Regions from separate parts of the Psychrobacillus sp. NPDC096389 genome, predicted to be linked through region 1. Evidence: riboswitches for the same ligand, from Rfam matches in the RefSeq annotation. Region 1 holds a riboswitch; each other region holds the start of a gene.
The links. Region 1 has a riboswitch for S-adenosylmethionine ahead of metA (homoserine O-acetyltransferase MetA). Riboswitches for the same ligand answer to the same signal wherever they lie in the genome.
Positions count from the first base shown of each region.

Region 2: linked by a shared signal. The riboswitch ahead of metK (methionine adenosyltransferase) and the one ahead of metA (homoserine O-acetyltransferase MetA) in region 1 are both predicted to bind S-adenosylmethionine.
Region 3: linked by a shared signal. The riboswitch ahead of ACIQ38_RS09615 (methionine ABC transporter ATP-binding protein) and the one ahead of metA (homoserine O-acetyltransferase MetA) in region 1 are both predicted to bind S-adenosylmethionine.
Region 4: linked by a shared signal. The riboswitch ahead of ACIQ38_RS16540 (2,3-diketo-5-methylthiopentyl-1-phosphate enolase) and the one ahead of metA (homoserine O-acetyltransferase MetA) in region 1 are both predicted to bind S-adenosylmethionine.

Region 1 covers NZ_JBIWFB010000005.1:138,506-141,677, reverse strand. Annotated here, with positions in the region: gene abc-f (ribosomal protection-like ABC-F family protein) at 1-798, shown strand, start outside; gene ACIQ38_RS14020 (5' nucleotidase, NT5C type) at 795-1,250, shown strand; SAM riboswitch class I at 1,372-1,480, shown strand; gene metA (homoserine O-acetyltransferase MetA) at 1,563-2,471, shown strand; gene ACIQ38_RS14010 (aldo/keto reductase) at 2,515-3,172, opposite strand, start outside.
Region 2 covers NZ_JBIWFB010000002.1:16,520-19,691, reverse strand. Annotated here, with positions in the region: gene metK (methionine adenosyltransferase) at 192-1,388, opposite strand; SAM riboswitch class I at 1,590-1,704, opposite strand; gene pckA (phosphoenolpyruvate carboxykinase (ATP)) at 1,899-3,172, shown strand, end outside.
Region 3 covers NZ_JBIWFB010000003.1:49,935-53,106, reverse strand. Annotated here, with positions in the region: gene gcvH (glycine cleavage system protein GcvH) at 32-412, shown strand; gene ACIQ38_RS09625 (toprim domain-containing protein) at 488-838, shown strand; gene ACIQ38_RS09620 (thioredoxin family protein) at 850-1,170, shown strand; SAM riboswitch class I at 1,199-1,303, shown strand; gene ACIQ38_RS09615 (methionine ABC transporter ATP-binding protein) at 1,396-2,421, shown strand; gene ACIQ38_RS09610 (methionine ABC transporter permease) at 2,414-3,082, shown strand; gene ACIQ38_RS09605 (MetQ/NlpA family ABC transporter substrate-binding protein) at 3,144-3,172, shown strand, end outside.
Region 4 covers NZ_JBIWFB010000007.1:75,197-78,368, reverse strand. Annotated here, with positions in the region: gene mtnK (S-methyl-5-thioribose kinase) at 1-1,075, opposite strand, end outside; SAM riboswitch class I at 1,149-1,303, opposite strand; SAM riboswitch class I at 1,480-1,585, shown strand; gene ACIQ38_RS16540 (2,3-diketo-5-methylthiopentyl-1-phosphate enolase) at 1,658-2,872, shown strand; gene ACIQ38_RS16535 (2-hydroxy-3-keto-5-methylthiopentenyl-1-phosphate phosphatase) at 2,878-3,172, shown strand, end outside.

The sequences.
Region 1 (3,172 bases):
AAGGACAGGGTGGCGATTGTCGGGCGTAATGGAACTGGTAAGTCGACGATTTTAAATTTAATACGAGGAGAAGTACCAGTTGATAAAGGAATAGCTCGACTCGGTAGCAATGTTCGTGTTGGCTTTCTTTCACAGCATTTCCTTATTGCAGATCCGAAAGCTCGACTAATCGATGTGTTTCGCAGTGAAGTAAACGTCGTTGAAGGGGATGCCCGCCACATATTAGCTAAATTTATGTTTTACGGACCCGATGTGTTTAAACGAGTAGGTGATTTAAGCGGGGGAGAACGAATGCGTCTTCGCCTTGCTCAGCTTATGCATCAAGATATCAATTTATTGATGTTAGATGAACCGACGAATCATCTAGATATAGATTCTAGAGAAGTATTGGAAGATGCTATGGAAGACTTCCAAGGAACAATACTGGCTGTCTCTCACGATCGCTACTTTTTAAACAAATTATTCCCTAGAACTGTATGGCTAGATCAAGGGCAGTTAACTACTTTTGAAGGTCCATATGAGTGGGCTCGTGCAAAATGGGAGGAGTTACAAGCGAAAACCCCTTCTATTAACTTAGTGAAAATAAAGGAACCAGCAAAGAACAATCAAACAAAGATAAAACATGCTCAACCAATAGAAGAGGAAATTGCTGCATTAGAATTAGAAATTAATACAATAAATAGTCAAATCGAGTTGGAAAATGATTGGGAGAATTACGAGCGATTACTAGAAACTAAAAACCAACATGAGCAGCTATTAGAGAAATTATTGGAGAAATGGATGGAGAATGAAAATTGAAACGCATTGCAATTGATATGGATGAAGTAATTTCGGCTTTTAGCTTGAAATGTCTACAGCTATTTAATGCTGAATTTCATTCAAACTATACGGCGGATCATCTTCATGGAAAACTTTTATCTGAGCTAGATCACCGTTTTAAAGAGAAAGTGAATGATTATTTGGCGGAGGAATCTTTTTTTCTGGAATTGGATGTTATGGAGGGAAGTCAAGGGGCATTGCGCCGATTAAGTGAGCAATATGATATTTTCATTGTTACGGCGGCTATGGAGTTTCCCGCATCATTAGCACCTAAATACCAATGGTTAAAAAAGCATTTTCCTTTCTTGAATGAAAAGCATTTCGTTTTTTGCGGGGAGCGAATTTTATTTACAGCCCCGCATAATAGGAATGAAAATAGATTTACACGATTGAATAGTTGGAATGAAGTCGAACGATATTTTTTGAAATAAACACCATTTAATTGTCGTGTAATTTAATAAAAAGAGCTTTTTATTATAAAATTTCAAATGTTGCATAAATGTTTTGCTCATGGTAGTATTTACTAGATTACATAAATAAACAAATTAAATATTCTTATCAAGAGAAGCAGAGGGACATGGCCCTGTGAAGCTTCAGCAACCTCTGATATTGTCAGAAAGGTGCTAACTCCTACAAGATTTTTGATCTTGAGAGATAAGAACTGAGAGCTATCAATACACCCTCTTTTCTTATCCCATGAGAAAAGAGGGTTTTTATGTTACATAGAAAGGAAGAGGGAAAAAATGCCGATTAATGTACCGAAACAGTTACCAGCAATAAAAAACTTAGAAAAAGAAAAAATATTCGTAATGGACGAGGAACGCGCTACTGGGCAGGATATCCGTCCTATGAACATCATCATTTTAAACTTAATGCCTGAAAAAGAGAAAACAGAACTGCAACTATTAAGGCTATTAGGGAATACACCACTACAAGTGAATGTTACTTTTATGAACATGGCTTCACATGAATCTAAAAATGTAAGTAAAACGCATTTAGATACATTTTATACAACCTTTGAAGAGATCAAGCAACGTAAATTCGATGGTATGATTATTACTGGGGCACCAATTGAGCATCTACAATTTGAAGAGGTGAATTATTGGGATGAAATGACGAAAATTATGGATTGGACAAAAACGAATGTTACATCTGTTTTCCATATTTGTTGGGGAGCGCAAGCTGCTTTATACCATCATTATGGAATTGATAAATACGACTTACCAAAGAAGTGCTTTGGTGTGTTCGATCATCGTTTATCTGATCTAACAGTTAATCTTGTACGGGGATTTAACGATGTTTTTAACGCTCCGGTGTCTCGTTATACATCCATTTCTTATGACGAAATTAAAAATGATCCGAGACTTAACATACTTTCCAAATCTGACGATGCGGGCGTTTTTCTGATCATTTCCAAAGACGAAAAACATATTATGGTTACTGGCCATTTAGAGTATGATGCAACAACTTTAGCAGATGAATATAACCGTGATCTGGAAAAGGGAATTGACATCGACGTACCAGAAAATTATTTTCCGAATAATGACCCATCCAAAGCTCCATTAAATACATGGCGTTCCCATACGCATTTATTATTTTCCAACTGGTTGAACTATTATGTCTACCAAGAAACACCTTACGAATGGGAATAAACAACAGAAAAGCACAGAGCGAAATACCGCTCTGTGCTTTTGATTATTTAAAAATACGATCAATTTCCGCAATCTCATCAGTGGAAAGTTGAACTTCTAATGTTTGAAGATTATCTAATACTTGCTCAGGTTTTTTCGCTCCAGGAATTATTACATCGATACCAGCTTGTGATAAATACCAGGCAAGCACAATATTGGAAACTCCTACGTTTTTATCATGAGCGATGTGACGCAGCTGTTCTACTTTATCTAAGTTATGAACGAAAACTTCGCCTTGGAACAATGGATTTTTGGAACGACCATCTTCGAATGTACTATTTTTATCAAATTTTCCAGTAAGTAAACCAGATGCTAGGGGGAAATAAGGGATAAACGAGATATTATGCTCTATCGTATATGGTAGAAATTCATTTTCTGCATCCCGTTTTAGTAAATTGTAACCTGATTGTAGCACATCAATATATCCATCCTGATTGCCTTCTTTTAATTGTTCCAAATTAAAATTCGATACTCCGATGGCCCGTATTTTTCCTTCTTCTTTTAAGCGATGAAGTGTGCCGATTGCTTCTGCTTTTGGCGTATTTTCATCTGGATAATGTATATAAAATAGATCGATGTAGTCTGTTTGAAGGCTACGCAAACTATTCTCCACCGTTTCTCTTAAAAACTGAGGAGAGTTGTCTATTAATACTTGTCCGTCC
Region 2 (3,172 bases), on a different contig from region 1:
CACCCGGCTAAAAAGCGTTCGACTGCAGCGAAAATCTTAGCGGTCACCTAATAGAACTTTCTACGACGCATTATCCCTTTACTGCGCTCAATTTTAGAATCAGCTTATCTGACTCTCATTTTTATGATTTCCTAAGCGATAAAAAAAGCGATACTTTCCTTAAGGATCAAGGAAGGTATCGCTTTTAATTATTATAATCCTGCTTTTTCTTTTAAAGCATCTGCTTTATCTGTTTTTTCCCATGGTGCGTCGATGTCTGTACGACCGAAGTGACCATAAGCTGCAGTTGGTTTGTAGATTGGGCGACGTAGGTCTAGCATTTTAATAATACCTGCTGGACGCAGGTCGAATAGTTCACGAATATGTGATACTAATTGCGCCTCTTCTACTTTTCCAGTACCAAATGTGTCAACAGCGATAGATACAGGTTGTGCTACACCAATTGCATATGCCAATTGTACTTCACAGCGGTCTGCAAGTCCTGCAGCGACAACATTTTTTGCCACATAACGAGCAGCGTATGCAGCAGAACGGTCTACTTTCGTTGGATCTTTACCAGAGAAAGCACCGCCTCCGTGACGTGCGTATCCTCCGTAAGTATCTACGATAATTTTACGACCTGTTAAACCAGCATCCCCTTGAGGTCCACCAATTACAAAACGGCCAGTTGGGTTGATAAAGTATTTTGTATTTTCATCGATTAATTGAGCAGGAACAATCGGGTTGATCACTACTTCTTTTAAATCTTTTTGAATTTGTTCTAGCGTGATTTCCGGATGATGCTGAGTAGAAATAACAATCGTATCAATACGAACTGGATTATTTTGCTCATCATATTCCACTGTTACTTGTGTTTTACCATCTGGGCGTAAGTAATCTAATGTTTCATCTTTACGCACTTCTGCTAAACGACGTGACAGCTTATGCGCTAAACTAATTGGAAGTGGCATAAGTTCTGGTGTTTCGTTACATGCGTAACCAAACATTAATCCTTGGTCCCCTGCTCCAATTGCTTCGATGTCTGAATCTGTCATAGATCCTTCACGAGCTTCTAACGCTTGGTCAACACCCATCGCGATATCAACAGATTGCTCGTCAATTGCAGTTAATACTGCAGATGTTTCCGAGTCAAAACCGTATTTAGCACGTGTGTAACCAATTTCTTTAATCGTAGAACGTACTACTTTCGGGATATCTACATAAGTAGACGTTGTAATTTCTCCTGCAACTAAAACAAGACCTGTTGTTACACTTGTTTCACAAGCAACACGTGCATTTGGATCTTCTGTTAAAATGGCATCTAAAATAGCATCTGAAATTTGATCGCAAATTTTGTCTGGATGCCCTTCTGTAACTGATTCCGATGTAAATAATCGGCGTTGTGTCATAGAATATTCCTCCTATATCCTGCGAGATTTCTCTCAAGAATTGATACGGTACTCATTCCCATGTCAAGCCATTTCAAATGGATTAAACTTGAAGCCGTTTCGGACTTGGCACACAAGGATAAAGGGCGATGTAATATAAAAAAACCTCTCACTCACGTAAATGTACATGAGGAAAGGTATTAATTTCATAAGCACCTTTCACTCTTATCAATCAAGGAATCACACCTTGTCTCAGGTTGGGCACCTTTGTAATAAATGAAATTACAGGTTGCCGGGTTTCATAGGGCCTGACCCCTCCACCAGCTCGGGATAAGAGTATCCGTTCAATTTAACATCATACGGAAACCGCATCCAAATGTCAATATTTTTTTAATGCCTATTAAGAAAGATAAAAAAATAATACATTAATTAGTATAGACTATTTAACTTAATGTGTTATACTAATTCACATATAAACGAAAAATTCCTCCACCATTGAGGAAAAAATGAAAAAAGGATGGTAAATACAATATGAATTCAATCGATACGGTGAGTGAACTGAACGAATTGCTAGCTGGAAACAATATTAGCGTACAATTATCAGTGCCGCAACTTGTGGAAAAAGCAACATCTAGAGGAGAAGCTGTTTTAACTTCTACAGGTGCTGTAAAAGCAGAAACAGGTAAATACACAGGCCGTTCCCCACAAGATAAATATATCGTAGAAGAATCTATCTCTAAAGACAAAATCGATTGGGGTTCCGTAAACCAACCTATCTCTTCTGAAATTTTTGAAGCACTATATAAAAAAGTAACGAACTATTTAAAAGAACAAGAAGAATTATTTGTCTTTAAAGGATTTGCGGGAGCAGACAAAGAATCCCGTCTTGGCATTCAAGTGATCAATGAATTTGCATGGCATAATTTATTTGCCCACCAATTATTCATCCGTCCTACGGAAGAAGAACTGACAACGCATCAAGCAGATTTCACTATTGTAAGTGCACCAAACTTCAAAGCAGATCCGGCTATCGATGGCACTAAAACGGAAACATTCATCATCGTTTCCATGGAAAAACGTATCGTATTAATCGGTGGAACGGAATATGCTGGAGAAATGAAAAAATCCATCTTCTCTATTATGAACTATTTATTACCAGAACAAAACATTTTTCCAATGCATTGTTCTGCAAACGTTGGAGAAGCAGGAGACGTTGCATTGTTCTTCGGTTTATCTGGTACAGGGAAAACAACACTATCTGCAGATGCAGGCCGTAAGTTAATCGGAGACGACGAGCACGGTTGGTCTGATAACGGCGTATTTAATATCGAAGGTGGCTGCTACGCTAAATGTATCGACTTAACTCGTGAAAACGAACCACAAATTTTTGATGCTATTTCATTCGGAACAGTTTTAGAGAATGTCGTAGTAGATCCAGAAACTGGCGTTGCGGACTATGCAGATGATTCATTAACAGAAAATACACGTGCAGCATATCCAATTCAAAATATCGACAACATTGTAGACCCTTCTATCGCTGGTCATCCGAATACAATTGTTTTCTTAACAGCTGATGCATTCGGCGTGTTGCCTCCAATCAGTAAACTAACGAAAGAACAAGCAATGTACCACTTTTTAAGTGGGTTTACATCGAAACTTGCAGGAACAGAACGTGGAATTACATCGCCACAACCAGCATTTTCTACTTGCTTCGGTTCACCGTTCTTACCATTGCATGCAACTGTTTACGCAGAAATGCTTGGGAAGAAAATTGATGAACACGGTGCACAAGTATTCCTTGTGAA
Region 3 (3,172 bases), on a different contig from region 1:
AATGTATAACCAATTTGAGAGGGGTATAATTATGAGCACACCAAAAGAATTAAAGTATTCAGAAGAACATGAATGGGTAAAAACAGAAGGTGGAAATGCACGTATCGGTATTACTCATTTTGCACAATCTGAACTAGGAGATATCGTATTTGTTGAACTTCCACAAGTGGGAGACGATATTAAAGCAGGAGATCCATTTGGTAGTGTTGAATCAGTAAAAACTGTTTCAGAACTTTATGCTCCAATAAGCGGAAAAGTTATAGAAGTAAATAGCGAGCTAGAAGATAGCCCTGAATTTGTAAACGAATCTCCGTATGAAAATGCATGGATGATCGTCGTTGAACCATCAGATGCTTCAGAAATTGATGGTTTATTATCCGCGGAAAAATACGAAGAATTAATTTCAGAATAATAATGAAAACGCCGGTTAATTGTCGGCGTTTTTTTCATATACTAAGTTAACGATATAATTAGGGAGAGAAGCTAATTGGCTAATGTTTTTAGTGAAAAAGTAATTCTCGTTGAAGGAAGGTCGGATAAGCTTCAACTTTTACGACTTCTTGATGAATCCCCAGAAATTATTTGTACGAATGGCACGATCTCCAATGTAAAACTAGAAGAAATTTTAAGTCCCTATGATGATTTTCCAATTTATGCTTTTTTAGATGCAGATAAATCGGGGGAGCAAATACGTTCGATCGTCCGAAAAGAATATCCAGAAGCAATTCATTTATACACAAATCCGATGTATTGTGAAGTGGCCAACACCCCTTTCAAAGTTTTGGCTTCTATACTGAAACGTGTTAACATTAAAGTGAAAAAAGAATTTCTACTTTAGGATGATGTTTTGTGAATGAATGGACGCGCGAACAGTGGGAGTACTATAAAAATGATGGACAGCTTTCGCTATTCTATCTGTATACACCGATGTGTGGTACTTGCATGGTAGCAAGTAAGATGATGCAAGTGATCAATGAATTAGTGCCAAATCCAGTAGGTCAAGCAAATATAAATTATTTAGAAAACCTAGCAATGGAATATGAAATAGAGAGCGTCCCATGTTTGTTAATCGCCAAACAGGGACGCGTCTATAAAAAAATATACGCATTTCAATCTGTGCCATATTTGTTAGAGACCATTAAAGATATTGACAAGCAAGTAATGGCATGATAATATTCAACTTAATCGAATAGTGTCGCTCTTATTAAGAGAGGTGGAGGGAAGTGCCCGACGAAGCCCGGCAACCGTCATGTAAATGAAATGGTGCCAAATCACACAAAGCGAATGCTTTGGAAAATGAGAGAATGGATAAGTTCTATTTAGATAGAAAACTTACTTCCCTTCTGCTCTATTGCAGAAGGGATTTTTTACGGTTTAAGGAAAGGTGAGATTTACATGATTCGTTTAAAAGACGTTTCAAAGAAGTTCCAAACGAAACAAGGTACGATTATTGCTGTTGATGATGTAAATCTTGACATAAAGCAAGGCGAGATTTTCGGTATTATTGGATATAGTGGTGCCGGAAAAAGTACATTAATCCGTTTACTCAATGGATTAGAGAAACCAACGGCCGGACAAATAATAGTAAATGGCAAAGAAATCACTACGATAAATGAGGACAAGCTTCGTCAAGTTCGACATAAAGTAAGTATGATTTTCCAACATTTTAATTTGTTATGGTCCCGAACGGTTGCAGAAAATATTGCATTTCCACTTGAAATTGCGGGTGTTCCAAAAGATCAGCGAAAAGCTCGCGTAGATGAATTGATCGAACTGGTTGGGTTAGAAGGTAGAGGAAATTATTATCCTTCCCAACTATCAGGCGGGCAGAAACAGCGCGTAGGGATTGCGCGTGCATTAGCAAATCGTCCAGAAGTTTTACTCTGTGATGAAGCAACATCTGCACTAGATCCAGAAACAACAGATGCAATTTTAGATTTATTAGTTAGCATCAATGAAAAACTGGGTTTAACAATAGTATTAATCACGCATGAAATGCAAGTCATTCAAAAAATTTGTAATCGAGTGGCCGTAATGGAAGGTGGTCATGTTGTAGAAGAAGGCGACGTGCTAGAAGTCTTCCAAAACCCACAACAACCGATTACGAAGCGATTTGTATCGCAAGTATCAGAAACAGGACAAGCACAGCAGACGTTACAAAATTTAGTTGATCTATATCCAAATGGAAAGCTGATCAAGCTTGTTTTCGTCGGAGAACAGACGGAACAACCAATTCTTTCAAGACTTATCAAACAGTTTGAATTAGAAGTAAATATCGTCCAAGGAAATATTTCGCATACAAAAAGCGGTGCATTTGGTACGTTAGTTCTTCAAATAGATGGAGATGCATTAGCGGTCGATGAAGCGATTCGATTTATACATGAACAAAAAGTAAGTACAGAGGTGATCAACAATGATTAATACGCTTTTTCCGAATGTTGATTGGCCTAAGATGTGGGAAGCAGCACTCGAAACATTATATATGACAGCAATTTCTACTATATTAACAGCCATTTTGGGTTTAGCACTTGGTCTCTTATTGTTTTTAACAAGTCCACATCAAGCATGGGCAAATAAACTGGCGAACTGGTTAACGGGTGCTTTTGTTAATATTTTCCGTTCTATTCCTTTTATTATTTTAATCATATTATTAATTCCTTTTACAAAATTACTTCTTGATACAATCCGTGGTCCGAATGCAGCGTTCCCAGCCCTTGTCATTGGTGCTGCCCCGTTCTATGCACGTATGGTGTTAATAGGTTTACGAGAAATTGATAAAGGTGTTTTAGAAGCGGCAAGATCAATGGGTGCTAAAACCTCTACTATTATATGGAAGGTTTTACTTCCAGAATCGATGCCAGCTTTAGTTTCTGGGATTACAGTAACTTGTATTTCGCTTGTTGGTTATACGGCGATGGCGGGAGTAATTGGGGCCGGTGGTTTAGGGACACTCGCTTTTCTAGATGGTTTTCAACGTAATAGAGAAGATGTTACTTTAATGGCAACGATTTTAATATTGATCATTGTATTTATCATCCAATGGGTCGGCGATATGATTACAACAAAAATAGATAAACGTTAGGTGTTCGCGGGTTTACCCGATCACATATAAAAATGGGGAAAATTTAAAGGAGAGAATACAGATGAAGAAATTTTTAGCAGGAGCATTATT
Region 4 (3,172 bases), on a different contig from region 1:
CTGCATCATCTAAAATTCCATCCAAATCTTTTACATGTGCTAAACCGATTGTACGTCTGATTAATTCACAACCAGCAAAGCCAAGTGTATCTTGGAAAACTTTATCCAATACATACGCTTCAAATCCTTCAGTATCTTTATAAGATTCAACCGCTTCTTTTTTCCAAAGTTCCGAAAATTTACTCGAAAATACTTCCCATGTCTTTTCAATATGCTGATGGATTACAACTCGGCTCTCTCCTTCTCTTGTAATCGTTTGAAAGATCAAGTTAGCTAGAAATAGTCCAACATCAAAGCCAATTGGTCCGTAAAAGGCGAATTCTGGATCAATTACTTTTGTTTCTGTTTCACTCGCAAAAATACTACCTGTATGCAAATCTCCGTGCAGTAATGCTTCCGTTTCTGTTAAAAAGCTTTTCTTCAATTTGGCAACTTCCAATTTTAAAAGCTCATTACTCCAAATGGCTTCTACATCTACTCGTAACGCAGGTTCAAAGTCATTTGTTTCATAATCAAAAAATGGATCCGTAAAAATTAGATCTTCTGTAATTTTACATAGCTCAGGATTGGAAAACTCTGAAACTAGTTTCTTTTTTTCAAAAGGATGTAATGCAAAATCGGACGTATGGAATAGGGTTTGTGCAAGATATTCCCCAATATCTGTTGCTAATTTTGGATAGGATTCCAGGCGGATCAATCCTTCTCTTGCAATGGTCAAATGAGATAAGTCTTCCATCACTGTAATCGCCAAATCTTCATCAATTACATATACTTCAGGTACTAGCCCTGTCGCAAATTCCCCGTGTTTTTTTAGCGCATTCGCTTCAATTTGTGCACGCTTTAATGTTAGTGGCCAACTCTCACCGACTACCTTTGCATATGGCAATGCTTGTTTTACAATAATTCCTTTTCCACTTTTAGTATCTCGAATGCGAAATACATAATTTAAATTACCATCACCAATTTCGCTACATTCTAATTCCAATCCATTTGAAAATAGACCTTGTTCTTTGATGTATACTATTGCCTGCTCTTCTGTTAAAGACTCGTATTGTTTCTTCGTTGCAATTGTCATTTTTCTCTACCTTTCTTTACAAAATAAAAAACCTCTTTCCAATGAAAGAGGCGTAGAATAAGAGTTTTCTCGCCTCTTATCTTTCAGAAAGTTCCCTTTCTGATGGAATTAGCACCGTGCCTTAAGAGAATGTTATCTCGGCGCAAAAAGCGCCCCGTCTCACAACGGTATTACGGTCGGTTGCTGGGCTTCATCGGGCCATTACCCTCAGCCTGCTCTTGATAAGAGTGCTATTATTTTTAACGTAATGTTATTTGATTAGAATCCTAGCACATTCGAAAAAGGAATGTCAACAGACTTTTTTAATTTTATAAAAACTCTAAATTTTGTGTTGACATTATTTCAATTGCATGAAATAATCATTATTAATTTGACAATAAACTGAAATCTTAATTAAATATATTTTCTTATTTAGAGCAGGTGGAGGGACGAGCCCTATGATACCCGGCAACCGGTCCAACGAATGGATACGGTGCTAATTCTTGCAGTCAATTGACTGAGAAATAAGAAGTCGTTAAACCTTTAACCTCTTCTTATTTGAAGAGGTTTTTTTATCTTTATTCAACAAAGGAGATTAATAACATGAGTGGAGTAACTTCTGTTTATCAATTGTACGGAAATCCAGGATCATTCGAAAAAAAGGCAGAGGGCATTGCTTTAGGTTTAACGATTGGGTCCTGGACAGATTTACCTTTACTTGAACAGCAACAATTAAAACAGCATAAAGGGAATGTTGTATCTATTACGGAGTTTGAAAATGTACAACATCCATCTAAACCAGAACAAATTAGAGCAGAGATAAAAATAGAGTATCCTAGTGCTAACTTTTCCGCTGATTTGCCTGCCATCTTAACAACTGTTTTCGGTAAATTATCATTAGACGGTGAAATAAAGCTATTAGACTTAGAGTTTTCTCCAGAGCTTTTAGCAAAGTTTCCTGGACCTAGATTTGGTATTGAACATATAAGAAACTTGTTAAATGTACATAATCGGCCACTCATTATGAGCATATTCAAAGGAGTCATAGGACGGGATATCGATTATTTAGCAGAACAACTTCGACATCAGGCTCTTGGAGGAGTTGATCTTGTAAAAGACGATGAAATTCTTTTTGACAATCCGCTCACTCCTTTTGAAAAGCGAATTACAACCGCCCAGGAAGTATTACGCCAAGTGTATGAAGAAACTGGACATCGTACGCTTTATGCAGTGAATTTATCTGGACGGACAACACAGTTACGCGAAAAAGCAAAAATAGCGAAAGAACTTGGAGCAGATGCTTTATTATTTAATGTCCATGCATACGGGTTGGACGTGCTCCAAGAACTTGTAGAAGATGATGACATTCAACTGCCATTTATGGCTCATCCAGCCTATAGTGGAGCGTTCACTTCTTCCCCGTTTTACGGTGTTGCAACAGCTCTTTTACTAGGCAAATTAACTCGCTATGCTGGGGCAGATTTTTCATTATTCCCTTCTCCTTATGGTAGTGTTGCGCTTGAGAAAAAAGCAGCTCTTTCTTTAGGAGAAGAACTAACAAAAGCTAGTAGCGTAAAACGAACTTTCCCAGTTCCTTCTGCAGGTATACATCCAAGTTTAGTACCTCTATTAATGCAAGACTACGGAATTGATAGCATTATTAATGCTGGGGGCGGGGTACATGGACACCCTGCTGGTGCGATTGGTGGAGGACTTGCCTTTAAACAAGCTGTGGAAGCCGTGCTTGCTGGAATATCGCTTACGGAAGCGGCAAAGCAGCATGCTGAACTCAAGTCAGCAATCGAATTATGGGGGTAAATACTATGAAGAAACTAGTTATCTTTTGCGATTTTGATGGCACTATTACAACGCAAGATAATATCATCTCGATTATGAAAAAATTTGCACCTCCAGAATATTTGCCGATTAAAGAGAATATTTTGGGGCAAAAGCAATCGATACGTGAAGGTGTATCGGATATGTTTGCACTCCTTCCTGTTTCATTGAAAGAGCAAATTAACTCTTATTTGCTTGAGCAAGCGCAAATTCGTGAAGGTTTTGCAGAATTTGTTTCTTATACAAAAGTAAACAATATTCCACTTTATATCGTGAGTGGTG